DNA from 2 places in the Pandoraea oxalativorans genome. Region 2 is predicted to be linked to the other one. Evidence: predicted binding sites of a transcription regulator. Region 2 holds the regulator's gene; the other holds the start of a gene.

Region 1 (14,624 bases), 960 kb from region 2:
GCGCTTGCGGCTCGCCTTGATCAGTTCCGGCTTGGCGCGCTCGGCGGGCGTCATCGAGTTGATGATGCCCTCCATGCGGCGCACCTGCTTCTCGGCCTGATCCATGTTGGTCTGGCTGGCGGCGGCCTGGAACTGGGCCGGCAGCTTGTCCATGAGCGACGACAGGCCGCCCATCTTCTTCATCTGGCCGATCTGCGCCTTGAAGTCGTTCAGATCGAAGTCGCCGCCCTTCTTGACCTTGTCGGCGAGCTTTTGCGCGGCCTGAACGTCGACGCCGCGCTGCGCTTCCTCGACGAGGGCAAGGATGTCGCCCATGCCGAGAATCCGGTTCGCCATGCGATCCGGGTAAAAGACTTCGAGGCCGTCGAGCTTTTCACCGACACCGACGAACTTGATCGGCTTGCCCGTGACGTGACGCACCGACAGCGCGGCACCGCCGCGCGAGTCGCCGTCGAGCTTGGTGAGCACCACGCCGGTGAGCGGCAGCGCGTCGTTGAAGGCGCGGGCGGTGTTCACGGCGTCCTGCCCCAGCATGGCGTCGACGACGAACAGCGTTTCGATCGGTTTCAGCTCAGCGTGCAGGGCACTAATTTCCTGCATCATCGCTTCGTCAATACCAAGACGGCCGGCCGTATCGACGAGCAGCACTTCATGGTGATGACGTCGCGCCCAGTCGACTGCCGCGCGGGCGATATCGATCGGCTTCTGGTCGGGTTGCGACGGGAAGAAGTCGGCGTCGACCTGCTTCGTGACCGTCTCCAGCTGGGCGATAGCGGCAGGGCGGTAGACGTCGGTGGACACCGTGAGGACTTTCTTCTTCTGGGCGCGCAGCAGCTTGGCGAGCTTGCCGACGGTCGTCGTCTTACCCGCACCCTGCAAACCGGCCATCAGGATGATGGCGGGCGGGGTCGTGGCGAGATTGAGTTCGGCGGCACGGCCTTCGTAGTCGCCGCCCATGAGCGCGGTCAGTTCGCGCTGCACCACGCCAACGAGGGCCTGGCCGGGCGACAGACTGGAAATGACTTCCTCACCCAGGGCCTTTTCCTTCACCTTGGCGATGAAATCGCGCACCACCGGCAGGGCGACGTCGGCCTCGAGCAGGGCGAGGCGCACTTCGCGCAGCATTTCCTGCGTGTTGGCCTCGGTCAGTCGGGCTTCGCCGCGCAGGGTTTTGACGACTTTGGCAAGGCGCGTAGTGAGATTGTCGAGCATGAAACGTATCCTGTAAGACCTTCAGCGGCCTCGGTTGCCCGCCCCCCCCGGGCCGTAGACGGCGGTGGCAAGCACGGCAGCGCGCCCCTCATGGGCTGGTGTAAACTTCAAACATGACTATTTTACTGTATGCGCTGACCGCCATCCTCTACGCCGGGTTGGCGGTTTGTTCGTGGCAAGGATACCGGCGCGACGCCGCGCTCGCACTCGCGGGCGGACAAGTCGCGCCTGCGCCTGTCACGGGCACGCCCTCGCGCTGGCCGATGCAGCTTTCGCTGTTCGCCGTGCTCGTGCTGCACGGGGTGTTGCTGCATCAGACGATCTTCCGCACTGAGAGCATGCACTTCGGTTTCGCGTACATGCTCTCGGCCATGTTGTGGCTCTCGGTCGGCATCTATTGGATCGAGAGTTTCTTTTTCCCGCTCGAGAGCCTGCGACTGATGGTCACACCCGTGGCGGCCGTCGCTTGTCTGTTGCCGATGATCTTCCCGGACGTGCGCATTTTGGGCTTTGCCGCCAATCCGGTGTTCAAGGCGCACTTCATCATCGCCAACATGGCCTACGGGCTGTTCGCGCTCGCGGCGCTGCACGCGTTGCTGATGATCTATGCCGAGCGGCAACTGCATCCGTCGCGCAGCAACGAGGCGACGGGCTGGCTCTCGCGCTGGCTCGAGACGCTGCCGCCGCTCCTCACGATGGAGAAGCTGCTGTTTCGTCTGATCGGCGCGGGGTTCGTGCTGCTCACGCTGACGCTGATCTCCGGCGTGATGTTCTCCGAGGCGCTCTTCGGGCGCGCGGTGCGCGTCGATCACAAGACGGTGTTCGCGGTGGTGTCGTGGCTGATGTTCGGCGCGGTGCTGCTGGGGCGGCATTTTTACGGGTGGCGCGGCAAGGTCGCGCTGCGTTGGGTTCTGGCGTCGTTCGTGACGCTGTTGCTGGCGTATGTCGGTTCTCGCTTCGTGCTTGAGGTGGTGCTGCATCGCATGACGGAGACTTGAAGCGCGATGCGCAATATCCTGCTGTTACTGTTGCTCCTTATCGCCGGGACGTGGTGGATGCGCCACAACGAGCGTAAGCGCAATTCCGAAGGCCCTCAACGAAATGAGCGCATGCGCACGCCGCAGGGCAACGGTGGCCGGACCACGGCCCAGCAAACGTTGCCGCCCGCCGAACGTATGGTGCGTTGCAGCGAGTGCGATACCTATCTTCCCGAGAGCGAATCGTTGTCGGGCGCCGGTGGCAAACACTTTTGCAGCACGGCGCATCGCGACGCCTATCTCGCGCGCGAACACCGCGTCTGAGGTCCGCTGCGCGGCCCGTCCGCGCAGCGATCGCGCATCCCTGCACATCTCGGCTCATCCCGCCCGTTGCCCTGTTTTCCTGCGAACGCCGTGCATCGCCGCTCATGGCGTGCGTCGGCTTGCGCATGCCTGTCGCATGCACTAAAACACAGTAACCGACCCCATTCGTCGAATCGCGTCGAAACGATAGGACAGGCGGGCGGGGCGACGACAGGAGGGCGCAATATGCTAATGCGCAGACGGATGTATTTCCTTCTTCCCGATCTGGCCAGTGCCCAGCGCACGATGAGCGATCTGTTGCTCGCCCGGATCGAGGAGCGCCACATCCACTTTATGGCACGTGACGAAATGGACCTGGAGGGACTGCACGAGGCTAACCTGCTACAGACTTCCGATATCGTGCACGGCGCCGAAGCCGGGCTCGTGATCGGCGGCTTCTGTGGTCTGGCAGTCGGTGCAGTCGCGGCGTTTTTCCCCATCGTGGGCACACATCCGCAATGGGAATTGATGATTGTGACGGCCCCGCTCGGCGCGTTGTTCGGCGCATGGGTGTCGAGCATGATCGGCGTCTCGGTGCCCAACTCGCGACTCAAGGCGTTTCGTGAACCGCTGGAGCGCGGCATGATCCTGCTGATGGTGGATGTGCGCGAGCGCCGCGTCGAGGAGATTCGCGAGATGCTCAAGGAGCATCATCCCGAAGCCCATATGGAGGGCATCGAAGCCGCGATTCCCGCGTTCCCCTGAAATCGATCGGACGAAGATCAGGGACAGTGACGATATTGAGAGTGCCAACGCGTTTTACCGGCCGGCAACGGCCATTAGCGTCGCACCTGTGAGCGGCGCGGGATGGTGTCCGTGGTATATGACACAAGCGCGGTGCCATCCCCGGGCGTGGATACGCCCACGGAAGCCTCTCGGCCAAGTCAGGCGAGGGGCTTCTTCTTTGGGAATTTCCTTTTTATTTTTCGACTTGTTTCGGACGAAGTCCCGCATGACACTGGGACTTCACTTGCCTCCCGGCGGACTTTCGGACCGGGCCGGTCACCGGCGACGTCACGCCAAGTGGGCTACAATGCCACCCCTCGCTCTACGGGAGTTCGTTGTGCCCGTCATGCTCCAGTCATCTGCGTCCCCTGACGTTTCGCTCCGGTCGTTTGCCCTGCTGACTCCGCTGCTCTGTGCGCGCTCATCTCCGTCGACGAGTCGATTCGGACGGTGCCGCGGTGTCGACGCCGCGGCGGGTTCGCGAGGTGACGCATGAACGCACCGGACAAACTGCCGACGCTCACGCTCGACGCCGAAGGATGGGTGCGAGAGGCGCAGCGTCTGCCGTCGCCGAACTTCGACGTGCGTCCGCAAGGCATGCCCATCGGCTTGCTCGTGGTCCACAACATCTCGCTGCCGCCGGGGCAATTCGGTGGCGACGAGATTCCGGCGTTCTTCCAGAATCGGCTCGACCACGACGCGCATCCGTTCTTCGACGAGATTCGCGGCGTGCACGTGTCGTCGCATTTTCTGGTGCGTCGTGATGGTGCGTTGCAACAGTTCGTCTCCTGCGATGCGCGGGCGTGGCATGCGGGGGCGTCGTCGTTCGAGGGGCGCACGCGCTGCAACGATTTCTCGATCGGCGTCGAATTGGAAGGGACGGACGACGTACCGTTCACGGCGGCGCAGTACGCGACATTGGCGGCGCTCACGCGCGTTTTGCGTGAGCATTATCCGATTCAAGCCGTGGCCGGACATGCCGATATAGCACCTGGCCGGAAGACGGACCCGGGGCCGCATTTCGAGTGGCAACGGTTGCGTCGGATGGCTGCACTGGAACCGCAGGCGCTGCCTTTCCAGGCGGCAGATTAACCCTCACTGGGGGGCAGGTTTTGCTTGACACGAAGACCGGACGGGCCTTCCCGGGAATGAAATTTTTGAGTTTGCGGAGTGCGTCATCTCCACTATACTTAGTGCCAATCCGGCCTCCAACCACTACATATAGTGGTCAGTGACCGGGAAGCAAGATCCATCAATACCGTGCTTGTCCTGCGGCGTTTTGTGGGGCGGCACAGCAGCAAAGCCGTGCAGCGGACACCTCGAACCCTTGGCCGTCCGTCGGTCGTGCGGTGTTCAGCACTTCGCTCCATCGGCGCCCCCAGGGCGCATTTTTGCCGACTTCAGTACTCAGTATTGCTGGTGGAAGTGCGCTAACAGCACCATCTCATTGGAACGGGAGTTTTTACATGCAGACTAACGAAAACCTCACCCGCCCGAACCCGACGCCCGCCGCGAACGCCGGCAGTGGCGCGGGTGCGTCGGCGCCCCAGACGACGGGCGCATTCGAGCCGGCGACCAACGCCGACTTCAAAGTGATCCGACGCAACGGCACGGTGGTGGGTTTCGAGCCGTCGAAGATCGCTATCGCCGTGACCAAGGCGTTCCTGGCAGTGAACGGCGGTCAGGGTGCGGCTTCGGCGCGCGTACGCGAGCTCGTGGAACAGTTGACGGAAAACGTCGTGCGCGCATTGGTGCGCAGCCGCCCGAACGGCGGTACTTTCCACATCGAAGACATTCAGGATCAGGTCGAACTCGCGCTGATGCGCGAAGGCGAGCACAACGTCGCCCGCGCCTATGTGCTGTACCGCGAGAAGCGTGCGCAAGAGCGCGCTCACGCCGGTGAGGCCACGCAAGAGGCGGCAACGCCCGACACCCCGGTGCTGCATGTCACCGACAACGGTGTGTCGCGCCCGCTCGACATGGCGGCACTGCGCGGCGTGGTGAGCGCAGCCTGCGAGAATCTCGGCAGTGAAGTCACCGCCGAGCCGATTCTGGCCGAGACCATCAAGAACCTGTACGACGGCGTGCCGCTGTCGCAGGTCTACGATTCGGCGATCCTCGCCTCGCGTACCCTCATCGAGAAGGAACCGGCGTACAGCCAGGTCACCGCACGTATCCTGATGCACACGATCCGCCGCGAAATCCTCGGCGAAGAAGTGCCGCAGGGCGAGATGGCTGCGCGTTACATCGAATACTTCCCGCGTTTCATCAAGCAAGGCGTTGAGGCCGAACTGCTCGACGAGCAACTGCTCTCGTTCGATCTGGCCAAGCTGGCCGCTGCGCTCGATGCGTCGCGCGACCTGCAATTCAACTACCTCGGCCTGCAAACGCTGTACGACCGCTACTTCCTGCATATCGACAGCCATCGCATCGAAATGCCGCAGGCGTTCTACATGCGCGTGGCCATGGGTCTGGCGCTGAACGAAGTCGAGCGCGAAGCGCGTGCGATCGAGTTCTATCAGATCCTGTCGAGCTTCGACTTCATGAGCTCCACGCCGACGCTGTTCAACTCGGGCACGCGTCGCTCGCAGCTCTCGTCGTGCTACCTGACGACCGTCTCGGACGATCTGGAAGGTATCTACGAAGCGCTCAAGGAAAACGCACTGCTGTCGAAGTTCGCCGGTGGTCTGGGCAACGACTGGACGCAGGTTCGCGCACTCGGCTCGCACATCAAGGGCACGAACGGCAAGAGCCAGGGTGTGGTGCCGTTCCTTAAGGTGGTCAACGACACGGCGGTGGCCGTGAACCAGGGCGGCAAGCGCAAGGGCGCCGTTTGCGCCTACCTGGAAACGTGGCACCTGGACATCGAAGAATTCCTGGAACTGCGCAAGAACACGGGTGACGATCGTCGCCGTACGCACGACATGAACACGGCGAACTGGATTCCCGATCTGTTCATGAAGCGCGTGATGGAAGGCGCGGAGTGGACGCTGTTCTCGCCGTCGACCTGCCCGGATCTGCACGACAAGTACGGCCGCGCGTTCGAACAGGCTTATACGGCTTACGAAGAGAAAGCCGCGCGCGGCGAGATCAAGCTGTTCAAGAAGGTGCCGGCGCAAGCGCTGTGGCGCAAGATGCTGGGCATGCTGTTCGAAACCGGCCATCCGTGGATTACGTTCAAGGATCCGTGCAACATCCGCTCGCCGCAGCAACACGTGGGCGTGGTGCACTCGTCGAACCTGTGCACGGAAATCACGCTCAACACGAGCGAGACGGAAATCGCCGTGTGTAACCTCGGCTCGGTGAACCTCGTGGCTCACCTGAAGCAGACGGCCAACGGTTACGAGCTGGATCACGAGAAGCTGCAACGCACCATTCGCGTGGCGATGCGCATGCTCGACAACGTCATCGACATCAACTACTACGCGGTGGCGAAGGCGCGCAATTCGAACCTGCATCACCGTCCGGTGGGCATGGGCATCATGGGCTTCCAGGACTGCCTGCACCTGCTGCGCACGCCGTACGCGTCGAACGCCGCCGTGGAGTTCGCCGACCGTTCGATGGAAGCGGTTTGCTACTACGCCTACTGGGCGTCGACCGAACTGGCCAAGGAACGCGGTCAGTACTCGTCGTACAAGGGCTCGCTGTGGGATCGTGGCATTCTGCCGCAGGACTCGCTCAAGCTGCTGGCCGAAGAGCGTGGCGGTTACGTCGACGTCGACCTGTCGAGTACGCTCGAGTGGGACAGCCTGCGCAAGCACATTGCCGCGCACGGCATGCGCAACTCGAACTGCGTGGCCATCGCTCCGACGGCCACCATCTCGAACATCATCGGTGTGTCGGCCTGCATCGAACCGACGTTCCAGAACCTGTACGTGAAGTCGAACCTGTCCGGCGAATTCACGGTGGTCAACGAGTACCTGGTGCGTGACCTGAAGGCCCGCGGTCTGTGGGACGAAGTGATGGTCGCCGACCTGAAGTACTTCGACGGTTCGCTTGCCCGTATCGATCGCGTGCCGGCCGACCTGCGCGAGATCTATGCCACGGCGTTCGAAGTCGAGCCGAAGTGGCTGGTCGAGGCGGCATCGCGTCGTCAGAAGTGGATCGATCAGGCGCAGTCGCTCAACATCTATATGGCTGGCGCGTCGGGCAAGAAGCTCGACGAGACGTACAAGCTGGCCTGGACGCGCGCGCTCAAGACCACGTACTACCTCCGTACGATGGCTGCAACGCACGTCGAGAAGTCGACGGTCAGCCACGGTGCACTGAACGCGGTGCCGAGCTCTGGGGGTGTGTCGGGTGGCTTCTCGGCCGAACCGACCTCGCCGTTGGCGCAGCCGATGCCGGAAGCCGAAGGCGCCGTCTGCACGATGCGTCCGGGCGACCCGGGCTTCGAAGAGTGCGAGGCTTGCCAGTAAGTTGTTTGTGATGCGGTGCCGCATGTGAGATGCGGCCCGCGCCTTCGGGAAAACCCCGTCGATCCGAAAGGGCGACGGGGTTTTTCTTTGACGGCGACCAACGCCTGTTTTCGAATCAGGCCAGATCGATGCGCATCGCCAGATCGAGCGTCTGGCCGTGAGCGAGTACCACGTGATCGGTGTCGAACTCGCCCACGCGATGCGTCGACGGCTCCAGGCAGAGATAGGGACGCCCGGCGGGCGAGTGCAGCACGAGCCAGGTCGCATCGTCGGTGCGCACGGTGGCGCTGCGCAGCCCGCCCGCGTAGTCGATGCGGGCCTCGAAGCGGCCCGACTCGGTGGGGACTTCGGCGAACCAGGTCGAACGTCCGCCCGTGTCGAGGCCGCCGCCGACCGACACCACTTCCATCGGCCCGACGTGCACGCGTTGCTCGCTCGGCCAGCGGATATCTTCAGATGGCGAGCGCCAGAGCGCCTCGGACTCGAACGTCACGCGCGCGCCTGCGGGCCAGCGGAAGTACGGGTGCAGGCCGAGCCCCGCGGGCATCTCCTGCGCCGAGAGGTTGGTGAGCGAGAGCTGCATGTCGACGCCTTGGTCGTCGAGCGTCACCGAAAGGTACGCCTGATAGTGCCAGGGCCATGCCGGTTGCACGGGGCTGTCGAGTTGCAGCACGCAGCAGTGCGTGCTTTCGTCGACGACCTCCCACGCACGTCGCAGTCCCCAGCCGTGCAGCGAACTCGACGTGGCGGGCGTCTCGTGAACGGCGATGGTGCTGCCGCGCCAGTGCAGCGTGTCGTCGCGCAACATATTGGTATACGGCAGCATCGGGAACGCACCGGCCTTGGGCCATTCGTCGGAGGAAAATGGCTCATTGCCGAGCGGTACGAGATAGTCGAACAGGTCGCCGCGGGTGTCGCGACGCGCCAGACGCGACAGGCGCGCGCCGCAACCCGGCTGCACTTCGGCGATGAGCGCACCCCTGGCGAGGCGGATCGGTTTGCCGGGGGTGAGCGTGAGCGGTGTCGGACCCGGTGGGTTGGCGGTAGCGCCGGCGGCGGGCGGGGTGGCCGGGACCTGTGCGCCGTCGGCGCGTGAGGATGTCATCGTCAGTATCTCCTTCGTTGGCGCCGGGGAGGTGGAGGCAGTGGCGTGCGCCGCAATCTTGTGTTCCGGTCCGCGACGCTTTGGCGCTTGCCGCACAGGATACGCCAATGCGGCCGCGCGTCGTTTTGATGCACTGCAAACGCTGTCGTGCGGCGTCGTTTCGTGGCAAGATGCCGGTCCCGCAAGGCCGTGCGTCACGTGACGACGGTATGCTCGCAAACACTAGGTATTGTGGTGTCGGCATATCTCGACACAATATATGGTGTCGCCGGACTGGAATGCGTGACGGTATTGTGCTAAATTGGAGTCATTCGATCGACGTCGGGAGATCATGATGTTGCAAGACAAAGATTGCAGCCTCGGGACCGGAGTCATCGTCGACGTTGTCATTCAAATTAGCGCGAAAGCGAATCTGCTTTACCCCCAACACCAAGCATTGCCACTCGCGGATTTTTCGTCGTCGTCCTCTGATTGACGGCAGCAATATCGCAATTTTTTCGTCGGCCTTCGTGCGCGAACGGCTGATCTGTCACTTCGGCGAGACGCGTGCCAAACGTGTTTCGCATCAACCTGAACGGACCGAGACCCTATGCTGAACTGGGAAGAAGAGACCTCTACCGCCAAACCGGCACCTGCCGCAGCACCGGCTGCGCCTGCACCCAACATTCTGGGCACGCAAGACGACAACACGCCGCACACGATCGCCTCGCAGTCGACGCGCCGCGTGAGCGCCTCGGACAAGCGCGTGATCAACGGCACGACGGACGTGAATCAACTGGTGCCGTTCAAGTACAAGTGGGCCTGGGAAAAGTACCTGGCCGGTTGCGCGAATCACTGGATGCCGCAGGAAATCAACATGTCGCGCGACATCGCCTTGTGGAAGGACCCGAACGGTCTGACCGAAGACGAGCGCCGCATCATCAAGCGCAACCTCGGCTTCTTCGTGACGGCGGACTCGCTCGCCGCGAACAACATCGTGCTGGGCACCTATCGCCACATCACCGCGCCGGAGTGCCGTCAGTTCCTGCTGCGTCAGGCGTTTGAAGAGGCGATCCACACGCACGCCTATCAGTACATCGTCGAAAGCCTGGGTCTGGACGAAGCCGAGATCTTCAACGCGTATCACGAAGTGGCGTCGATTCGCGACAAGGACGAATTCCTGCTGCCGTTCATTGAAGTGGTGGCCGATCCGTCGTTCAAGACGGGTACGCAGGAAGCCGACCAGAAGCTGCTGCGTTCGCTGATCGTGTTCGCCTGCATCATGGAAGGCCTGTTCTTCTACGTGGGCTTCACGCAGATTCTGGCGCTGGGCCGTCAGAACAAGATGACCGGTGCTGCAGAGCAGTATCAGTACATCCTGCGCGACGAGTCGATGCACTGCAACTTCGGCATCGACCTGATCAACCAGGTGAAGCTGGAAAACCCGAATCTGTGGACGCCGGAATTCCGCGAAGAGATTCGCGAGCTGTTCAAGAAGGCGGTCGAGCTTGAGTATCGCTACGCAGAAGACACGATGCCGCGCGGCGTGCTCGGTCTGAACGCGGGCATGTTCAAGAGCTACCTGCGCTTCATCGCAAATCGTCGTTGCGCACAGATCGGTCTCGAAGCGCTCTACCCGAACGAAGAGAATCCGTTCCCGTGGATGAGCGAAATGATCGACCTGAAGAAGGAGCGCAACTTCTTCGAAACGCGAGTGATCGAGTACCAGACCGGTGGCGCACTGAGCTGGGACTAAGCATTGAGTGAAAAATGGATGCATCGCGCAACGCGAGCATCCATGCGGGTTTCGAGAGGGTGGTGTGTGCGTGCACAGCGCGCATGACTGACGCAGGAGAAGACGAAGAAGAGGCGTCGGTCACCCACATCATCCTCACTCGCACGTTGAAGTTCTCGCTTCGAAGTTGGCTTCAGAGATCGCAATGAAGCGCATGTTGAAGACACAGCAGAGCACGTCGAAGACATCGAACACACGCATCGCACGCATCGACATGCGAGTGTGATGTGCATCAAATACAACAGATTGACTTCTTCGTTACGAATGATGTGCGCTTTTTTACGCACAAAGTATTAACATCGCATCACAAAAGAATTATTATTCGCTCAAATAAATTGCAGTCTCGATGAACACACGAAAGCACTCACTGCTTTCCTCCCGCGACAGAGAGCTGGTAGTTACGGAGCGTAAAAACCTTGGTGCATAGCAAGCTGTATCGCTTATCCGCTATCGCAATCTCCTCCATCCCGATGACGGGACAGGCAAGCTACCCCCCGAAGAATCTGGCGATCCCCCTTTCTCAAGACAATCGAATTGCTGGCGGCAATGTCGCCGGCAATTTTTTTGCGCGCGTGACCACATACGGTCAGCGTCATGTGCGCAGCGCCGAATTCATTAGCGTAAGCGGTCGTAGTCCGATGCGTACGCCGATGAATAGCCCGCTCGCCGGCGGTTCCCGCACGGTGGTCGGGTTTCCTTCTCAGGTAGTTTCGTTTGAGTGATCTCTCACGTTAAGGAGTAATGTGATGGCTACGATTAAGAAGGCTGTTGCCAAGAAGCCGGCGGCTAAGAAAGCTGCTGCCAAGAAGCCCGTTGCAAAGAAGGCCGCTGCTGCCAAGAAGCCGGTAGCAAAGAAGGCTGTCGCCGCCAAGAAGCCGGTAGCGAAGAAGGCTGTTGCCGCTAAGAAGCCGGCAGCAAAGAAGGTTGCCGCCAAGAAGCCGGTCGCCAAGAAGGCAGCGGTGAAGAAGGTTGCTGCCAAGAAGCCGGTCGCCAAGAAGGCAGCGGTGAAGAAGGTTGCCGCCAAGAAGCCGGTGGCCAAGAAAGCAGCAGTGAAGAAGGTTGCCGCCAAGAAGCCGGCCGCCAAGAAAGCAGCAGTGAAGAAGGTTGCTGCCAAGAAGCCGGCCGCGAAGAAGGCAGTGGCTGCCAAGAAGCCGGCTGCGAAGAAGGCTGCTGCCAAGAAGCCTGCTGCAAAGAAGGCTGCCGCTAAGCCTGCTGCGAAGAAGGCCGCTGCGAAGCCTGCCGCCAAGAAGCCTGCTGCGAAGAAGCCGGCCGTCAAGAAGGTTGCCGCTAAGCCTGCTGCTGCTGCTGCTCCGGCCGCAGCACCCGCCGCTGCACCGAAGACGGCGCTGAACCCGGCAGCGGCATGGCCGTTCCCGACCGGCAGCCGTCCGTAATCCGAGTGCCGATGCAGGAACCAAGGCACTTAGGTGTCTTTTGACCGGGTAGGCCTACCCGGTCCGAAACCCGCTGTGATGAGCGGTCGTCACAGCGGGTTTTTTCATGGCGAAATAAAAATGGGCAACCCGAAGTCGCCCATGTTTTCGGTGCGAGGTGTCGCCTTAGTGCGTTACACGCGTCACGCCGCCGCTCGAGAGCAGGCGCACGCGCTGACCCGGCTGAAATGCCTCGTCGGCATCCTGAGTAATCGCGCGCAACTCACCGTTGTCCAGGCGTACGGTGATCTCGAGTCCGGCCTTCTTGCTCATGCGGCTTTCGATGGCCTGACCTGCCACAGCACCCAGCAGACCGCCGACGATGCCCGTCGCAATCGAACCGCGACCCCCACCGATGGCGCTGCCGCCAATGGCGCCGAGCGCGCCGCCACCGGCGATGCCCAGGATGCCCGGGTCGCCGTTGCTGCTATCGATCGTGACCGGACGCACCGATTCGACCGTGCCCATACGCACGACCTGCTCGCGTTGCGCCTGACGGCTGTTGTAGACGCTTGCCGAATTGCTCGGGCCGAACGCCGTGCAGGCGGACAGTGTGAGCGACGCCGCAGCGGCGAGGATGATTAGCGGTGTGGTGAGTCGTGCCATCGTTATGCCTTTCGTCAAATCATTCGAAGCGGTGGCCGAACGCTTCTTCATATTGCGCTTCGATCTCCGAGCGCGTCGGTGCATACGTCTGCGGACCCTGCTCGGCAATCTTGAGCGAACCCATCAGGCTGGCCAGGCGGCCGGTGGTCGGCCAGTCGAGGCCCTTTTCGATGCCATACAGCAAACCGCCACGGAACGCGTCGCCGCATCCGGTCGGGTCGACGACACGCTTGGCGGGCACGGCAGGAATGTCGTGTTGCTTGCCGCCGGCGAAGATCTGGGCCCCGTGCTCTCCGCGCGTGACGACAAGTGCCTCGACACGCGACTGGAGATCTTGCATCGACCATCCGGTCTTCGTGCAGAGGAGCTTGGCTTCGTAGTCGTTGACCGCGAGATACGTGGCAAGTTCAACCATGCGACGCAGTGCCTCTGACGACAGAATCGGCAGGCCCTGACCCGGATCGAACATGAACGGCACGCCCGCAGCGGCGAAACCTTCGGCGTGCGCGAGCATGGCGTCGGAGGCATCCGGCGCGACGATGCCGAGCGTGGCGCCCTTCACGTCGGCCACACGGTTACGCGAGGAGAACATCATCGCACCCGGGTGGAAAGCGGTGATCTGGTTGTTGTCCAGATCGGTGGTGATCATCGCGTTGGCCGTCATGCTGTCCGTGACCGTGCGCACGAACTCGGTCGACATACCGAGCGACTGGAAACGCTCAAGGTATGCGGCGCCATCTTCACCGACGGTCGCCATGACGACCGGCGAGCCACCCAGCAGATGCAGGCTGTAGCCGATGTTGCCTGCGCAGCCGCCAAAGTTGCGGCGCATCGTCGGCACGAGGAAGCTGACGTTCAGGATGTGCGCCTGATCAGGCAGGATGTGCTCGCCGAAGCGGCCTTCGAACGTCATGATGTTGTCGTAGGCCAGCGAGCCGCAGATCACGGTAGTCACGGGAAAGTCCTTGCGAAAAATAAGCGGGGGAGCGTCAGCAGAAGACGGCAGACGGTGATGACCCGTCGCACTGTCCTGGTCCGCTGGACAAAAACGGGCCGCCGCATCGACGGCACCGGCAGGGGTATGACAAGACGGCGTGGGCCGCAAATGCGGCTCGACTCGCCTGTGAAAGACGGTTCATGTGGCGAGATTTACACCAGCCAACACCGAACCCTCGATTGAGGCGAGTCGATTTTCAGCGATCGGATCAGGACAGTGCGGCGAGCGCAGCGTCGTAATTCGGTTCGTTCTTGATTTCCGGCACCAGCTCCGCGTGCACGACATGGTTGTCGGCGTCGAGCACGACCACGGCGCGCGCCGACACACCGGCGAGCGGGCCGGTCGTGATGGCAACACCGTAGTCCTTGAGGAACTCGCGACCGCGCATGGTCGAGAGCGTGACGACGTTGTTCAGACCTTCGGTGGCGCAGAAGCGGCTCATCGCGAACGGCAGGTCAGCCGAGATCACGAGCACGACGGTGTTGTCGAGCTTGCCGGCGGCTTCGTTGAACTTGCGGGTCGACGTGGCGCAGGTCGGCGTGTCGAGGCTCGGCACGATGTTGAGGACTTTGCGCTTGCCCGCGAAGTCGTCGAGCGTGACGTCTGCCAGTTTGGCGTTGACCAGCTTCAGCGCCGGCGCGGTCTGACCCTTCTGCGGGAACTGGCCGTCGACTTCGATGGGGTTGCCCCCGAGCGTGACTTGGGACATCTATATCTCCTAGGTTGAGTGCAACAGCGCTATCAGGGATAGAACGCGAGCACCCGGTAATTACTGGCTAGCGCTGCCTGCGCCGACAATCGTAACCGAATCGTGCGTTCGTTGCGTGGTGCCAGCCCGGCATCGCGCAGGGTTGCCCCGGTAACGTACTCGTTCGCTGAAAAAACGCGACGCACGACCGGCTTTCCGTCGATGTCCGAGAGCGTCAGTTCGAGCGACGGCCAGGCCAGTGCATGGTCGGCTTCGTTGCGTACGAAGACGGTGAGCGTCATCGGTACGCCGTCGGTCGGGGTGT
Region 2 (14,624 bases):
ATCGACAGGCGTGGCATCCGACATGAAGTCGATCTGGTTCTTGTCGTTCCATGTGACGTAGTCGGTATTGGGAACCAGATCGACCCCGTTGGCGGAGGCATTCAATTCCTTGGTGACGCTGAGACGACTCGCCGTCTTTTCGTCGTCGGCGTCATGCCAACGTTGAAGTTTGTAGCCAACGAGCTCGGAATCCTTTTTTGCCTGAACCAATGCGGCGAGCGAATCCTTGAATTTGTTCGTATCTTCACTCAGGAGATCATCCAGGGCCGTACGCTCCAGCCCCGCCAATGGGTTTTGGCTATTCGCCACCGCATCGACCCTCCCTTTCAAGTCACTCAGTTCGCGAATAAGATCTTTATCCTTCGGCAGTTCCTTCCCTTCGTCTATCCGCTTTTGAACAACGTCTATGGCGTCTTGTATATCCACCAACTGATTCCCCAGGGTTTTCTTCAACTCGTCGGCATCGGTAAGGTTTGTCAGAGAATTATGAATAGGGATTTCCGTTCCCAGCAGAGACATGTTCTTTCCATGTTCATCCGATTTCTCTTTTTCGACGTTTTTCTGGTGCTCGTGGAGGGGGCCCAGCGCCTTCAACCTTTGCTCTCTGTTTTCCATTCCGCTTGACTGAAGACTTCCAGCCGTCGCATTCGGAGCCCCGCCTATGACCGCAACCGCCATGACGATCGCCGCATAAATCTCTGTCTGACACAGCGCATACAACTTCGGACGATTTCCTCGCATTAGACAACTCCTATTCAATTCGCCTCAAATGATGAATTCCCTCATCACGCTTCAGACAGTGGCTTGTCGGCCGCCGTCGTTCCGGCAAATTCTGGAGTCGATTTATCGGAATAATCGCGATCTCAATACGCTTTGGTACTTCGCCCAACCATCATTGAACAATCCAATAAACGTTAAATCCCAACGCGATCTGTTTTAAATTTCAATTAATCGCTCATACCTCAATGTGTTTTAGCCGCACTACTCCCAAACGGACGTCGGCGTGACGCCGGGACTCTACATTTCACCCATGCAATTGCGACATTTCCTCCGATGTTTTTTTAGGTTTCCGAACGAAAAAACCCGCCGCGTCCTCGTGGACACGACGGGTTTCGTCGCTGCATTCAGCCGATCCGCAACACACGCGGCCCGACGCGTCGCTTAGAAGCGATACTTCGCCGAGATGCCGCCGCCCAGTGCGCGCTCGCCGTGACGCACGCTGACATTGCCGCCGACGTGCACGTTGAAGCGCTTCTTGACCTGGAGGTCGACGCCGAGGTCGGCCGTGAAGATGTCCCGGCCCAGCTTCGCGCCCTTCACGTTGAACGCGCGCGGCGCGCCGTACAGCGAATTCGTCAGGCTCGTCTGCGTATTGCCGAATTCATGCTCGTACGCCAGACGCAGCATCGGCGTCAGCTTGCCGCCATCGAAGTCGATCACGTCACGCGAGAAGCGCACGCCCAGCACGCTGCGTGCCGACGTCTGCGACTGCGCGCCGACCTTCAGCCCGTCGTTACTGCCCGCACCGTCGCGATTCGTTTCGTCGAAGGCGTTCAGACGCGTGGACGCAACGCGCAGGCCAATCGAAGGGTCGACGTTGAAACCCACCACATCGATACGCTTGCCGATCTCGCCGAATGCGCCTAGTGTGTTGCCGCTCGTTTTCCCCGACAGACGCGCCGATGCGTTGCGTGCCGCCACCGTGCGGTCCGTCGTCACGCTGTGATTCGTGTACGACACGCCACCGCCGACGAATACATTGGCGTCGTTCAGATACGAACCGTAGAAACCGATGCTCACGCTGTTGATCTTCGACTCGCCCGGCATGCCCTTCGCCTTCGAGTTCCGGTTGCCCATGCCGACCGACGCCCCCACGACCGTGCTGCTGCCGATACGCTTGTCGACACCGATCGCGCCGTCGATGCCACGCACGTCGAACGACAGGGCATCGCCACGTTGCGACGCGTTGCCACCCGAGAACGACGCCCACCCGGCGATACCATGGCGATCGGCATTCGAGCCGTTAGCCGTCTTGTCGTCGAACATTGCGCCGCCTGCCAGCATGCGCGACTGCATGCCGCGCTGGAATGCCGTTGTCGCACCTTGCGCGGCGAGGGCGTTGTTCACCAGCGACTCGCCCGAGAGCAGGCTGGCCGAGCGGCGCTGCTCGGCCGAACCCGCCGTTTGCAGTGCCATCTCCGAGAGGACTTTGCCGCCGATCCTGCCCGCGGTCAGATCGCCCACCGTGACGCCGTTGACCGACGCCAGCACCGCCCGCTCGTTCGCGCTGTAGTTGCCGCCAGCCGCCAGGTACTGCACGACGCTCTGGCTGGTGATGACGCCCGAAGGATCCGACGGATCGGTCGGGTCGACGGGGTCGGTCGGGTCGCTCGTCGTGGTCGGATCGGTCGGATCCACCGTCTTCCCGCCGACGATGCTGCCGATCGTGACTTTGCCCAGCTTGGCCGTTTTCCCCTCGGCTACGCTCACCACGCCGAGCTTGTCCTGAACGTCGGCCAGCGTGATGTCGTTGGCAACGGTGACATCGATGGCCGTGTTCGTGAAGTCGCTGTCTTCCGACACCTGAATCGCCCCCCCAGCGACGCGCCCTCCCACGCGCGACACATGCGAACTGATCTTCGCGCCCGCCTTCGACGTGTACTTCTGCACAGCCAGCTTTTTCGTGCCGAGCTCGATCCGACCGGCGTTGTCGATGTGCTTCACGCCGTCGACATCGGACGCCAGCCTGACTGCGCCCTTGTCCGTCACCGTCACGGTGCCCGAACCCAGTGCATTCGCATGCGCGGCCGTCACACTGCCACGCTCGACTCGCAGGCTGTCCACGCCACGCTGGTCGCCGCCCAGCGTCAGGTCGCCCGTACCGACCTTGACCACGTTCGCGCCCGTTAGCGCAGCAGATTGTTCGGTCGACCTGGTTGCGCGGCGCAGCGTGCTCGACCGGTCGCCGGTACTCGCCTCCTCGCGCACGATCTCGCCGTCGAAGCGGTCATCTTCGTTGCGCTCGCCCAGCACGAGTTTCGTCTGCCCCGTGACGACCTTGCCAACGCCGCTCAACGAGCCGAGGGAGAGCGTTTTATCGGACTCGCCTGCCGAAGCCGTCGCCTCGATATCCGAGACGTTCAACTTGCCGCCCAGCATTTCGATTCTGGCGTCGCGCGCTTGCGTATTGCCCCGCAGGGTAACGACGCCGACATTGGCCAATCCGAGTTGTTGCAGGTCCGAATCGAGCACGTCGACATGCGCGTCGACGCCGTTGATCAACGTCGCCGATCCGCCCATCGTCCGTTCCAGATGCGTCGTGCCCAGATTGACGAGTTCGGCGCGTTGAAGATCGGCGTTGCGGAACGTTACAAGCGCGCCCGACTGATTAACGATATCGGCGCGACCGGCCTTCGCCCCCGACTCAAACGTCAGCGTCCCGTCGTTCTGGAGGCTCGCGACGGCGGCAGTCGCCGAATGGAACGTGGCGCTCGCCCCCTGTCCAATCTCGATGTCACTGACGCCGGCGTTGGCACCCTCGGCGAAGTGCAGGCTTCCGCCCTTTTTCAGGATGATCGTTGCCGTGCCCGCGCCCGTATGTTTGCCGAACTCGATGGTTCCGCCCTCAGGCGATCCCTTTTCGCTGCGTCCGGCCCACAGCGTCACGTCCTTCGCGTCCGACGACACGCCGATGCCCCCGTCGGCAAAGTGCAGTGTGCCGCCCTTCCCCACCGTGACGCCGAGTCGTCCCTCACCCCCAATCTCCCCGTGGATATTCAGCGTACCGCCGTCGACGCGCACGTCGTGGTCTGCAGACCGGCGCGCCTGGAGCGTGCCCACGTCGCGCACGCCGCCCGTTCCTGTGATTGCATCCGATTCCTCTCCCGAGCGACGCGTGAATTCAAGCGTGCTGTCCTTGCCTAGCACGTTGTGGGCATCGGTCGTCGCATCCGCCCCCATGAAATTCGTCAGATGTTTGTCGCTCCACGTCAGCGCGCCTCCATGCGTCGCTACGTTCGACGCGGTTGCACGGAGCTGACGGGTGTTGGCGAGTCCGCTGAGCTCGGCCTCGGACGTCACCCCTTGCACGCGGTCTCGCTTCATCGCCAGCAGACGCGCCTCGCGCTTGAGCGCCTCGAACGCCTGTTCACTGTCGGCGAGAAAACCCGCATGCTTTGCGACTTCCGTTTCCAGCGCCTTTTGCGCACGGTCGACGACGTCTTGCCGCCCCTCCCCCGCTGCGGCAGCGGCTTCATCGAGCTTTTGCTTCAGCGCCGACAGTGCGCGCTTTTGCTCGCGCCCTGCATCGGTAAGCAACGCGTCTTCGATCTTTAAATCGTCGGCAATGGAAGACGCCAGATGCCTAAAAGATTTCTCTCTATCCTCATTCCCCACAGCGTCGGCGATAACCGTCTTCACCCAAGCCAATTGAATATCGATCTTATCGGCAAAAACCGACGTCACTCTCGCCTTATCGATGTCATTTCTTAGATCGCCGATTGCATTCGCAATTTCCGAAATCCGGCTATTGCGACTGACCTCCCATTTTTCAAGCGGCTGCGGCACCGCTTGTGCGTGAACGTAGGCGGGCAATACCGCGGCTACCACGGCCGCAGCTGCCATACGTATCTTCGTCTGACGCAGGACATTCGACTTCGGATGATTCTTTTGCATTCGATAAATCTCTTATTTTCAATTCACATCAAATAGCGAATTAACTCGCTATCGCCAAAACGGCGACACACCTGCCACCATCGAGGTTGTGAATTCTAGAGACGAACTATCGAAATCCTGTCAGTTCAGATAATTTTTAGTACTTACCCCATAATTCAATCAGAATTTTCATTTGGGCTTATTCTTATAATATTGATTTAACGATTTTCCGAATCATCCCAAAATAATGTTTATTGCGTTTCTTATTTCCCCAAAAGCTTCGATGCATGCGACACGCGCGCAACGGCGTGACAGCGCCTTTCAGCCGCGTCCCATGTGTGAATTTCGGGTGAGTCCGCACCGAGATTGCCCGTCATCCACGTGGGAGGATGCCCCGCGGATGCCCATAAAAAAACCCGTCGCGCCCTTTCAGGCACGACGGGTTTTTCGTCATTCATTCGACCGGCGGGACATTCCCCACCTAAGTCTGTCCGGCAGTCTTCAACGCGGGCAGCGTACGCCGCCCGTGTTCAGGCCACCGGCTTGCGCTTGGGCTTGACGTCCGGGCTGTCGATTTCCTCAAGGACATCGCGGAATTCCGCGATGTCTTCGAAGCTTCGATAAACCGACGCGAAGCGAATGTACGCAATCTTGTCCAACCGCTTCAACTCGCGCATCACCAGTTCGCCGATGCGCTGGCTGATCACTTCACGCTCCGCACCGGCCAGCAATTTGTACTCGATGCGTGCGATTGCGGCATCCATCGCTTCGGCACTGACGGGGCGCTTGCGAATCGCCAACTGCATACTGGCGCGCACTTTCGCGCGGTCGTACTCGGCGCGGCTGCCGTCTTTCTTGACGACGACCGGCATGGCGCGTTCGACACGCTCGTAAGTCGTGAAGCGCTTGTCGCACGACGGGCATTTCCGACGCCGCCGGATGGCGGCGCCGTCTTCCGCTTCACGCGAGTCGATGACTTGCGTGTCGTCGTGCCGGCAGAACGGGCAGCGCATGCGTGCGACGCCGTGGCTTAGCCGTAGACCGGGAAACGCTTGGTCAACTCAGCCACTTGTGCACGCACGCGGGCCAGGTTTTCAGCGTCTTCCGGGTTGTCCAGCACGTCGGCGATCAGGTTGCCGACCAGCTCGGCTTCGGCTTCCTTGAAACCGCGCGTGGTCATGGCCGGCGAGCCCAGACGGACACCGCTGGTCACGAACGGCTTTTCCGGATCGTTCGGAATGGCGTTCTTGTTGACGGTGATGTGCGCTTCGCCCAGCGCGGCTTCGGCAGCCTTACCGGTGATGTTCTTGGCGCGCAGGTCGACCAGCATCACGTGCGATTCGGTACGGCCCGACACGATACGCAGACCGCGCTTGACCAGCGTCTCGGCCATCACGCGCGCGTTCTTCGCGACTTGCTGTTGGTATTCCTTGAATTCCGGCGATGCGGCTTCCTTGAACGCGACGGCCTTACCGGCGATCACGTGCATGAGCGGACCACCCTGAATGCCCGGGAAGATGGCCGAGTTGATCGGCTTCTCGAACTCCGCCTTCATCAGGATCACGCCGCCGCGCGGGCCGCGCAGGCTCTTGTGCGTGGTCGTGGTGACGAAGTCGGCGTGCGGCACCGGGTTCGGGTACACACCTGCGGCGATCAGACCCGCGTAGTGCGCCATGTCGACCATGAAATAGGCGCCGACCGACTTCGCGATCTTAGCCATGCGTTCGAAATCGATCTTCAGGGCAAAGGCCGAGGCGCCTGCCACGATCATCTTCGGCTTGTGTTGTTGCGCCAGCTTCTCGGCAGCGTCGTAATCGATGTCTTCGGCTTCGTTCAGGCCGTAGCTCACGACGTTGAACCACTTGCCCGACATGTTGACCGGCGAACCGTGCGTGAGGTGACCGCCGTGCGCGAGGCTCATGCCCATGATCGTGTCGCCCGGCTTGAGCATGGCGAAGTACACGCCCTGGTTAGCCTGCGAGCCCGAGTTCGGCTGCACGTTGGCGGCTTCTGCGCCGAACAGCGCCTTCACGCGGTCGATCGCCAGTTGTTCGACGACGTCGACATACTCGCAACCGCCGTAATAGCGCTTGCCCGGATAACCTTCCGCATACTTGTTGGTCAGTTGCGAACCCTGCGCTTCCATCACGGCCGGGCTGGTGTAGTTTTCCGACGCGATCAGTTCGATGTGATCTTCCTGACGCTGGTTTTCTTTCTGAATCGCGGCCCAGACGTCGGGATCGACGGAGGCAACGGTAGATTTCGATTTGTCGAACATGGCGGTTCCGTTGAGTTGAACAGATTTTCCGGGAGGGGGATGCTGCGGCGCGCCTTCCTTTGTGCTTCGGAAGACGATAGACAGGGCAGCACCAACCATCACGGCTGCCCAGGCGAACGGCAAATAAGACCCCGGCGCTTCCCGGTGGGTTGCTCCACCTCGGGCACACAAGGGTGTGGGCCCTAATCGCCAGTCACGCGGGGTTTGTGGCGTCGATAGTTTATGCGAGCTTGGGACGTTAGGCAACTGACCCGCCAACGCGCACCACCACCTTGCCGAACGCCCCGCGACGCAAGTGAGACAGCGCCTGTGCGGCGTCGGCAAAGTCGTAGACGGCATCCACCACCGGCGTGATGCCGTGGCGGTCGATCGTCGCACTTAGCGCCTCCAGCCCCTGCCGGTGCCCCACCCCGATGCCCTGCACGTGCGCGCGCTTGAGCAGCATCGGATAGACCGGGATTTGCAGGAAATCCCCGCCCAGCGTGCCGATCACCGAGACTTTGCCGTTGGGCGCGAGCGCCGCCATCGTCTCGCGCATGTCGCCACCGGCCAGTTCCAGCACCTGTTCGACGCCCCGCCCTTCGGTGAGTCGACGGACTCCGTCCGCCCAACCTTCCCGGCGTTGGACACCGTACGTCACCCCCAGCGCTGCCGCGCGGGCCAGCTTTTCCTCGCTGCCGCTCACGACGACGGCCTTTGCTCCGTGCGCAAGCGCCAGTTGCGCGCCAAACAGTGCCACACCGCCGGTGCCGATGGACAGCACCGTCTCGCCGGGCGCAAGCTTGCGCCCGGTCGCGAACAGCGCGAACCAGGCGGTAAGCCCCGCACACGTCAGCGTCGATGCGGCCACATCGTCCAGCGTGGACGGCGCACGCACCAGCGCCGCCTCGTCGAATACGGCGTACTCCCGAAGCACACCCTGCAAGGTGCCGCCGAAGATCTGCAAACCGGCCGGCGCCAGTTCCCCCTCGTGCCAGCGATCCCAGAACGTGTTGATGACGCGCTCGCCCACGCTCACGCGCGTTACACCCTCGCCTACGGTCACCACTTCACCCGCCATGTCCGAGCCGGGCACGAACGGGAACGTCACCGGCAATCCCATGCCGGTGTCGATCATGAGGGCGTCGCGATAATTGAGCGACACTGCGCTCACTTTCACGAGCACTTCACCCGGCCCGGGTGTCGGGACTTCAACGCTCGCCAATTTGAGCGAGGCTTCGCCTAGCGTCGTCATTTGCCATTGCTGCATCGTTGTCATTGCCAATTTCCTCGTCGACGTTTTCAAAACGGATATCCCGACAGGCCGGGTGGACAAGGATCAGCTTATTGGAGAATACTTCGCGGCAGTGATGGCAATTTCTCTACTGATTGGCGACTTATGAGAACCAATGAGACTTACACGCCCGACCGCCTTTCGGGCATCTCGGCGTTCGTCGCGGCGGTCGACGCCGGGAGCTTTGCGGGCGCGGCCGAACGGTTGCATCTCACCCGCTCGGCGGTCGCCAAACGCATCGGCCGACTGGAGGCGCGGCTGGGCGTACGCCTGTTCCACCGCACCACCCGCAGCCAGCACCTCACCGGCGAAGGGCAAACGTTTTATCAGCGTTGCACGAAGGTGCTGACGGAATTGTCCGAGGCGGAGGACGAACTGAGCGCCGGGTCGCAGACGCCGATGGGCAAGCTGCGCGTGACGATGCCGGTGCACATCGGACGCCAGTGCATCGCGCCGGTCTTGCTGGCGCTGGCGAAGGCGCATCCGCAGTTGCGTCTCGAGATGGCGTTCAGCGACAGCCGTATCGATCTGGTGGAGGAAGGCTACGATCTGGCCGTGCGCAGCGGACGGCTCGACGATACGCCCGGACTCAAGGCGCGCGCCCTTGGCGAGCAAACGATGATGCTATGCGCGTCCCCTGCCTATCTGGCGGCGTACGGCACACCGCAGACGGTTGACGATCTCGCCGCACACGAATGTCTGATGTACGGACGTGCGGGCAATCTGTATCGATGGCCCACGCCGATGATGCCCGCCGACGGCCCGCATCGCCTTCCGCGCTTCATCCTCGACGATCTGATCGCGCTCGTGGACGCCGCCGAACAGGGGCTCGGCATCGCTTGCATGCCGCACTGGGTCATCATGCGCGCGATCGCCGACGGCACGCTGGTGCGCTTGCTGCCGCAGATTCGCACGCCCGGCACCCCGTTGCATCTGGTCTGGCCCGACACGCGGCATCCGTCTCCCAAGCTGCGCGCCGCCATCGACACGCTCGTGAGTGCGGCACCGGCATTGCTGGGGATGCCGCCGACGGCATGAGGGTCGGATGACGATCAGACGACGAAGCGTCCGACGCCACCGTCTGCGATCAACGTTGCCACACACACAGGAACGGCGCTTGTCGAGCGTCAACCGCCCTCGCACGCATGTCGTACCTGTGCGCCCAGGTTTGCGCAGCCCCTGTGCCGCCAAGGCGTTCTACCAGGTCATCGCGTCGTGCCAGCAGCCGGGGCACGAGCGCGTCCGGTTCGCAGCACGCAGCGGCAGCGCCGGGTGAAGCACCGCACGCCGCGTCCCCGGCCCGCGCCACGGCATGGGCGCTTTGCGCCCACGGCCGAATGGCTTGCGCAGAAATCCGCCCCAACCGGTAGGCCATTTCGGCCGCCAGCGCACGCACACCGACCGGGTTCTTCAACTCGTCGTGCACCGTCTTGCTCGACGCCTCGCACGCGAGTCCCTTCAGACGACGGACAAAGGGTGCGCAACGATCGCCATAGGGAAATTGAGAGAGATCCGCGAGCGCGTCTGGTGCAAGCATGGCAGCGAAGTCTGCCGCGTCGAAGTCGAGCGACATCGCGTACGGCAAGTCGTTCTTGTCCCGCCAGACGCCTACGTTCTCCATGAAGGCGTTGCACATCTCCCGGTTGCCGAGCCAGAGGGCGGCAACGTAGTGACGTTCGAGCGCACATTGATAGACATCCGGCAACGCGTGACAAAGTCGATGCCGCATGACGTTGCGACGCGCCAGTGCATCGGCATACGCCTTCGCCGCCTCGCCGCTCAGCGCATGAAACGGCACGCCGTTGGATGCCATGAGTCGCGCCATCTGCCGCCCTGCCGCCATCGCTTCGTCCCTCGCCCGTCGCAGCCCGGAGATGTCGCCCCCGTCGGGTCCATCGGGACCGGTTGCCCCCTCGAAGACACGCCACGCGTCGTCGCTCTCCAGCCAGTCACCGAGATCCTGATAGCGGGACAGAAACGTCGTTGCCAGATAGACGCGCGTCGGGTCGCGCTTCCCGTCGAACGCCTGCGAACATCCGCGCACCAGCACAGCCGTCGGCGTCGCCAGTCCCACCGCGCCGAAGAGCCGCGACGCGAGCCATGCCTGCGCAGCATGCCCTGCGCTCGGGCACGCCTTGACGACGTACTGAGGCATATCCGCGTGCGGCGTGAGCGACATGCGGATGGCCACACCCGTGCTGCCCATCGGCATGGCCTTGGTCACGCGCGTGGCGTTGGAGAAATCGTGGGGACCGATGTCCGGCAGCGACGCACCACTTCCGTCGTGCCCGATGACCGCGCCGAAGATGCCCTGCGGCCCGGCTTCCGGCAATAAGCCTGTGTGCCCGGTGGCATCGCCCGTGAGCCTGTCGTGGCAGTGGTGACCGATGTCACTGTGAACGAGGAAAGTGTTGACCTGCATCGCGACGCTCCCTGGTCGTTGCAGGGGGCCGTGACGTGTGCGGACGCCGGCCTCCCCGGTTGAGACCGGCAATCTTGCTGCGGCGTCGGGCAGCCAGCTTTCGAAAATGAGGCAAGTTCGGACGAATCCGCCGCGCGTCTGCGGCAACGGCCGCAGCGGCGGCGACGTCCGATAGCAGGTCCTGGTTAGGGCTGCTTCAGGGCTGCTTTAAGGCGGCTTTACAGCTCGATTTTCGTGCCGAGCACAGCGAGGAACTGCGCGATCCACGCGGGGTGCGCGGGCCACGCCGGGGCGGTGACGAGTTTGCCGTCGGTATGGGCGTCGTCGATGGCGATCTCCATGTACTTCCCGCCAGCCAGACGCACTTCCGGCGCACACGCAGGATATGCCGAGCACTCGCGCCCTTCGATCACACCGGCCGCCGCGAGCAACTGCGCGCCGTGACAGATCGCGGCAATCGGCTTGTCGTTCTCGGCGAAGTGACGCACGGCGGCGAGCACCTGTTCGTTCAACCGCAGATACTCGGGGGCGCGGCCGCCGGGGATCACCAGCGCATCGAAGTCCGCGGGCGAGAGGCCGTCGAAAGTCGCGTTGAGCGTGAAGTCGTGACCGCGTTTCTCGCTGTAGGTCTGGTCGCCCTCGAAATCGTGAATCGCGGTACGCACCTTGTCGCCCGCCTTCTTGCCTGGGCAGACGACTTCCACGCGATGCCCGACGGCCATCAGCGCCTGCACCGGCACCATCAGCTCGTAGTCTTCGACGTAATCGCCCGCCAACACCAGAATCCGCTTCTTGCCCATGTGACTCTCCGTCAGAGAAAAAATGGAAGGGAAACAGCCCCTCCATGTTACTCAATTCCAGTGACGCACTTGAGACAGCATCGAACCGCATCAGACAAAAAAAAACCGCGTGCCGAAACACGCGGTGTTAAGTCGGCGCAAAACGCCGTCGGTCAATCGTGGGGCCTCCGCTTCGCGAAGTGCGGTGTAATGCCGCGCGCCTGAGTCGTCAATAAGTTTCCAGATGCAGACGCCCTTCCGTCTTCATCCGCTGCCAGAGCGTCTGCCAGTCGAGACCTGCGTCACCGGCAATGGTCTGCAACACCTGAAGCACGCCGTCCTCCATCCCCTTCAGCCCGCAGACATAGATGTACGTATGCTCATGCCGCAGCAGCGCCGCCACATCGGCCGCCCGCTCGCGCATCGCATCCTGCACGTAGCGCTTGGGGCTTCCCGGCGTGCGCGAGAACGCGAGATTGGTATCGATGAAATCCTTCGGCAGATTGAGCAGCGGACCGAAGTACGGCAACTCGCCTTGCGTGCGCGCACCAAAGAACAGCATCAGCTTGCCGGTCGCCCCTTTCATGCGGCGACGACGGCGGTATTCGGTCATCGCGCGCATCGGTGCAGCGCCCGTCCCGGTACAGATCATCAGAAGACGCGAGTCGGCGTGGTTCGGCATCAGGAACGTGCTGCCGAACGGTCCCATCACGTTGACCACGTCACCCTTCTTCAGGTCGCACAGATAGTTCGAGCACACACCACCGACAGCCTGCCCTTGATGGTCCTTCGTCACGCGCTTCACCGTGAGCGCCAGATTGTTGTATCCCGGACGCTCCCCATCGCGCGGCGACGCAATCGAATACTGGCGCGCATGGTGTGCACGCCCGTCCGCCGTCGTGCCCGGCGGGATGATGCCGATCGACTGCCCTTCGAGCACCGGGAACGGTTGCTTGCCGAAATCGAGCACGATGTGATGAATGTCGCTCTCGGTACTCGCATCCGTCACGCGATAGTTGCCGACCACGGTGGCCTGCACCGGGGCCTTGTGGTTATAGAGGTTGACGTAAGGCTTCGCAGCGGACCACGGCGGCACGACCGAGCCGCGCACCAGATCCGAGCCACCGATGACGGGTTCCGACGCATCGGCGGACGCACCAGACGCACCGCCAGCCGCGCCCTCCGCCGCCTCACCGATCGTGCCCTGCCCGGCGAGCGCATCGTCCTGCACGGGGAGTTCGTCCCACGTGAGCTGGTCCTCGACGGCGTAGGCCTCGGCTTTGAGCACGTCGCGCCAGTTGTCGATGGCCCCCGTCGGGCACGGCGAGATACACGCCATGCATCCATTGCACGTGTCCGCGCGCACGACGTAATTGTTCTCGTCATGCGTGATCGCGTCGATCGGACACGTCTCCTCGCAGGTGTTGCAGCGAATGCAGATCTCCGGATCGATCAGATGCTGCTTCAGGACTTCGACCGGAACGGGGCCGTTCATGATGCTGTCTCCTTGTGGGGATGGCTCTTGCGGCCTTTCCAATGACTTGGCAATGACTTAGTTGAAACGCACGTACTCGAAATCGATGGGCTGACGATTGATGCCCAGCGGAGGCGGCGCAATCCAGTTGGCGAACTTGCCCGGCTCCGTCACACGGCCCATGAGCGACGCCACATACGCACGGTCTTCCGACGTCGGCAGCCATTCGCGCTCATGCGCGGCCCACTCCGTCTCGCTCACCACACGACCGTCCGGCGACACGCGCACGCCCGCAAACGTACCGATCTGACGATTGAACGCCTTGTGCGGCACCGTCAGACGGAAGTCGATCCCGGCCTTCTCCAGCACCTTGTTCCAGCGATTCACACCGGCGACCGAATCCTTGATGTAGTCGTCGCGCAGCACTTCGTTCATCGCGTTGAGCATCGGCACTTCGCGCTCCACGAGCTTGCCGTTGTCGACATCGAGCAGACGGTACATCTGACCGTTCAGTTGATGATCGTCGTCGCGCTTGCTCTCTTCGTAGCGCCCCTTGAGGCCCGAGCTATAAAAGATCGCCGCGTTCGACGACTGGTCCGCGCCGAACAGATCGATCGTCACGGAGTAATGGAAGTTGATGTAGCGCTGGATGGTCGGCAGATCGATGACGCCCGCCGCGCGCAGCTTCGAGACGTCGTCCGTTTTCAGTTCGTTCATCACCTGCGCCGTGCGGGCGATCACACGAGACACGCCCGACTCACCCACGAACATGTGGTGCGCTTCTTCCGTGAGCATGAACTTGGTGGTGCGTGCGAGCGGATCGAAGCCCGACTCGGCCAGCGCGGACAACTGGAACTTGCCGTCGCGGTCGGTGAAGTACGTAAACATGTAGAACGCGAGCCAGTCCGGCGTCTTCTCGTTGAATGCACCGAGAATGCGGGGATTGTCCTCGTCGCCCGAGCGGCGGCCGAGCAGCGCTTCGGCTTCTTCACGGCCGTCGCGGCCGAAGTAGCGATGCAGCAGGTAGACCATCGCCCACAGGTGGCGGCCTTCTTCCACGTTCACCTGAAACAGGTTGCGCAGGTCGTACATCGAGGGGGCGGTCAGCCCGAGGTGACGCTGCTGTTCCACCGACGCCGGTTCCGTGTCGCCCTGCGTGACGATGATGCGGCGCAGGTTCGCGCGATGCTCGCCCGGCACTTCCTGCCAGGCGGCTTCGCCCTTGTGCTCGCCGAAGTGGATCTTGCGATCCGACTCGCCCGGCGTGAGGAAGATGCCCCAGCGATAGTCCGGCATCTTCACGTGATCGAAGTGCGCCCAGCCGCTCGGATCGACGCTCACGGCCGTGCGCAGATAGACGTCGAAACCATGCGAGCCCTCGGGTCCCATGTCGCCCCACCAGGACAGAAAGTTCGGCTGCCATTGTTCGAGCGCGCGTTGCAGCGTGCGGTCGTCCGACAGGTTGACGTTGTTGGGGATCTTCTCGCTGTAGTTGATCGAAGCCATCGTGGGAATCCTCGTGTCTCGTCCGTGTTCTATGGAAACGTTTGATCGGGTTCGGGCGCGGCTGTCGCCGCACCCTGTGCATTCGTCAGACGCGGTTCAGATCGAACTGCGCCTTGTTGCCCTTGCCGTAGACCTTGAGCGCGCCCTTCTCGCCCACCGCGTTCGGACGAATGAAGATCCAGTTCTGCCATGCCGACAGGCGACCGAAGATGCGCGTGTTCATCGTCTCTTTGCCGTTA

What was found. The regulator NrdR, encoded in region 2, represses ribonucleotide reductase genes. The targets are predictions, from matches to a motif close to CACNANATNTNGTG.
Region 1: the regulator NrdR is predicted to act here: its motif matches at 4,492-4,505, upstream of MB84_RS21630 (ribonucleoside-diphosphate reductase subunit alpha).

The regions. Positions count from the first base shown of each region.
Region 1 covers NZ_CP011253.3:4,902,561-4,917,184, reverse strand. The annotation lists gene ffh (signal recognition particle protein) at 1-1,212, opposite strand, end outside; gene MB84_RS21650 (cytochrome C assembly family protein) at 1,326-2,210, shown strand; gene MB84_RS21645 (PP0621 family protein) at 2,217-2,513, shown strand; gene MB84_RS21640 (DUF1269 domain-containing protein) at 2,745-3,257, shown strand; gene ampD (1,6-anhydro-N-acetylmuramyl-L-alanine amidase AmpD) at 3,771-4,370, shown strand; gene MB84_RS21630 (ribonucleoside-diphosphate reductase subunit alpha) at 4,745-7,696, shown strand; gene MB84_RS21625 (aldose epimerase family protein) at 7,812-8,801, opposite strand; gene MB84_RS21620 (ribonucleotide-diphosphate reductase subunit beta) at 9,391-10,536, shown strand; gene MB84_RS30055 (hypothetical protein) at 10,992-11,297, shown strand; gene MB84_RS21615 (histone H1-like DNA-binding protein) at 11,322-11,969, shown strand; gene MB84_RS21610 (outer membrane lipoprotein) at 12,135-12,614, opposite strand; gene MB84_RS21605 (carbohydrate kinase family protein) at 12,634-13,569, opposite strand; gene tpx (thiol peroxidase) at 13,820-14,320, opposite strand; gene MB84_RS21595 (DUF3426 domain-containing protein) at 14,353-14,624, opposite strand, start outside.
Region 2 covers NZ_CP011253.3:3,937,892-3,952,515, forward strand. The annotation lists gene MB84_RS17295 (autotransporter family protein) at 1-309, opposite strand, end outside; gene MB84_RS17305 (autotransporter family protein) at 1,162-4,317, opposite strand; gene nrdR (transcriptional regulator NrdR) at 5,184-5,666, opposite strand; gene glyA (serine hydroxymethyltransferase) at 5,684-6,931, opposite strand; ZMP/ZTP riboswitch at 7,031-7,138, opposite strand; gene MB84_RS17320 (zinc-dependent alcohol dehydrogenase family protein) at 7,170-8,180, opposite strand; gene MB84_RS17325 (LysR family transcriptional regulator) at 8,310-9,242, shown strand; gene MB84_RS17330 (hypothetical protein) at 9,292-10,626, opposite strand; gene MB84_RS17335 (DJ-1/PfpI family protein) at 10,845-11,426, opposite strand; gene boxA (benzoyl-CoA 2,3-epoxidase subunit BoxA) at 11,635-12,900, opposite strand; gene boxB (benzoyl-CoA 2,3-epoxidase subunit BoxB) at 12,958-14,385, opposite strand; gene boxC (2,3-epoxybenzoyl-CoA dihydrolase) at 14,471-14,624, opposite strand, start outside.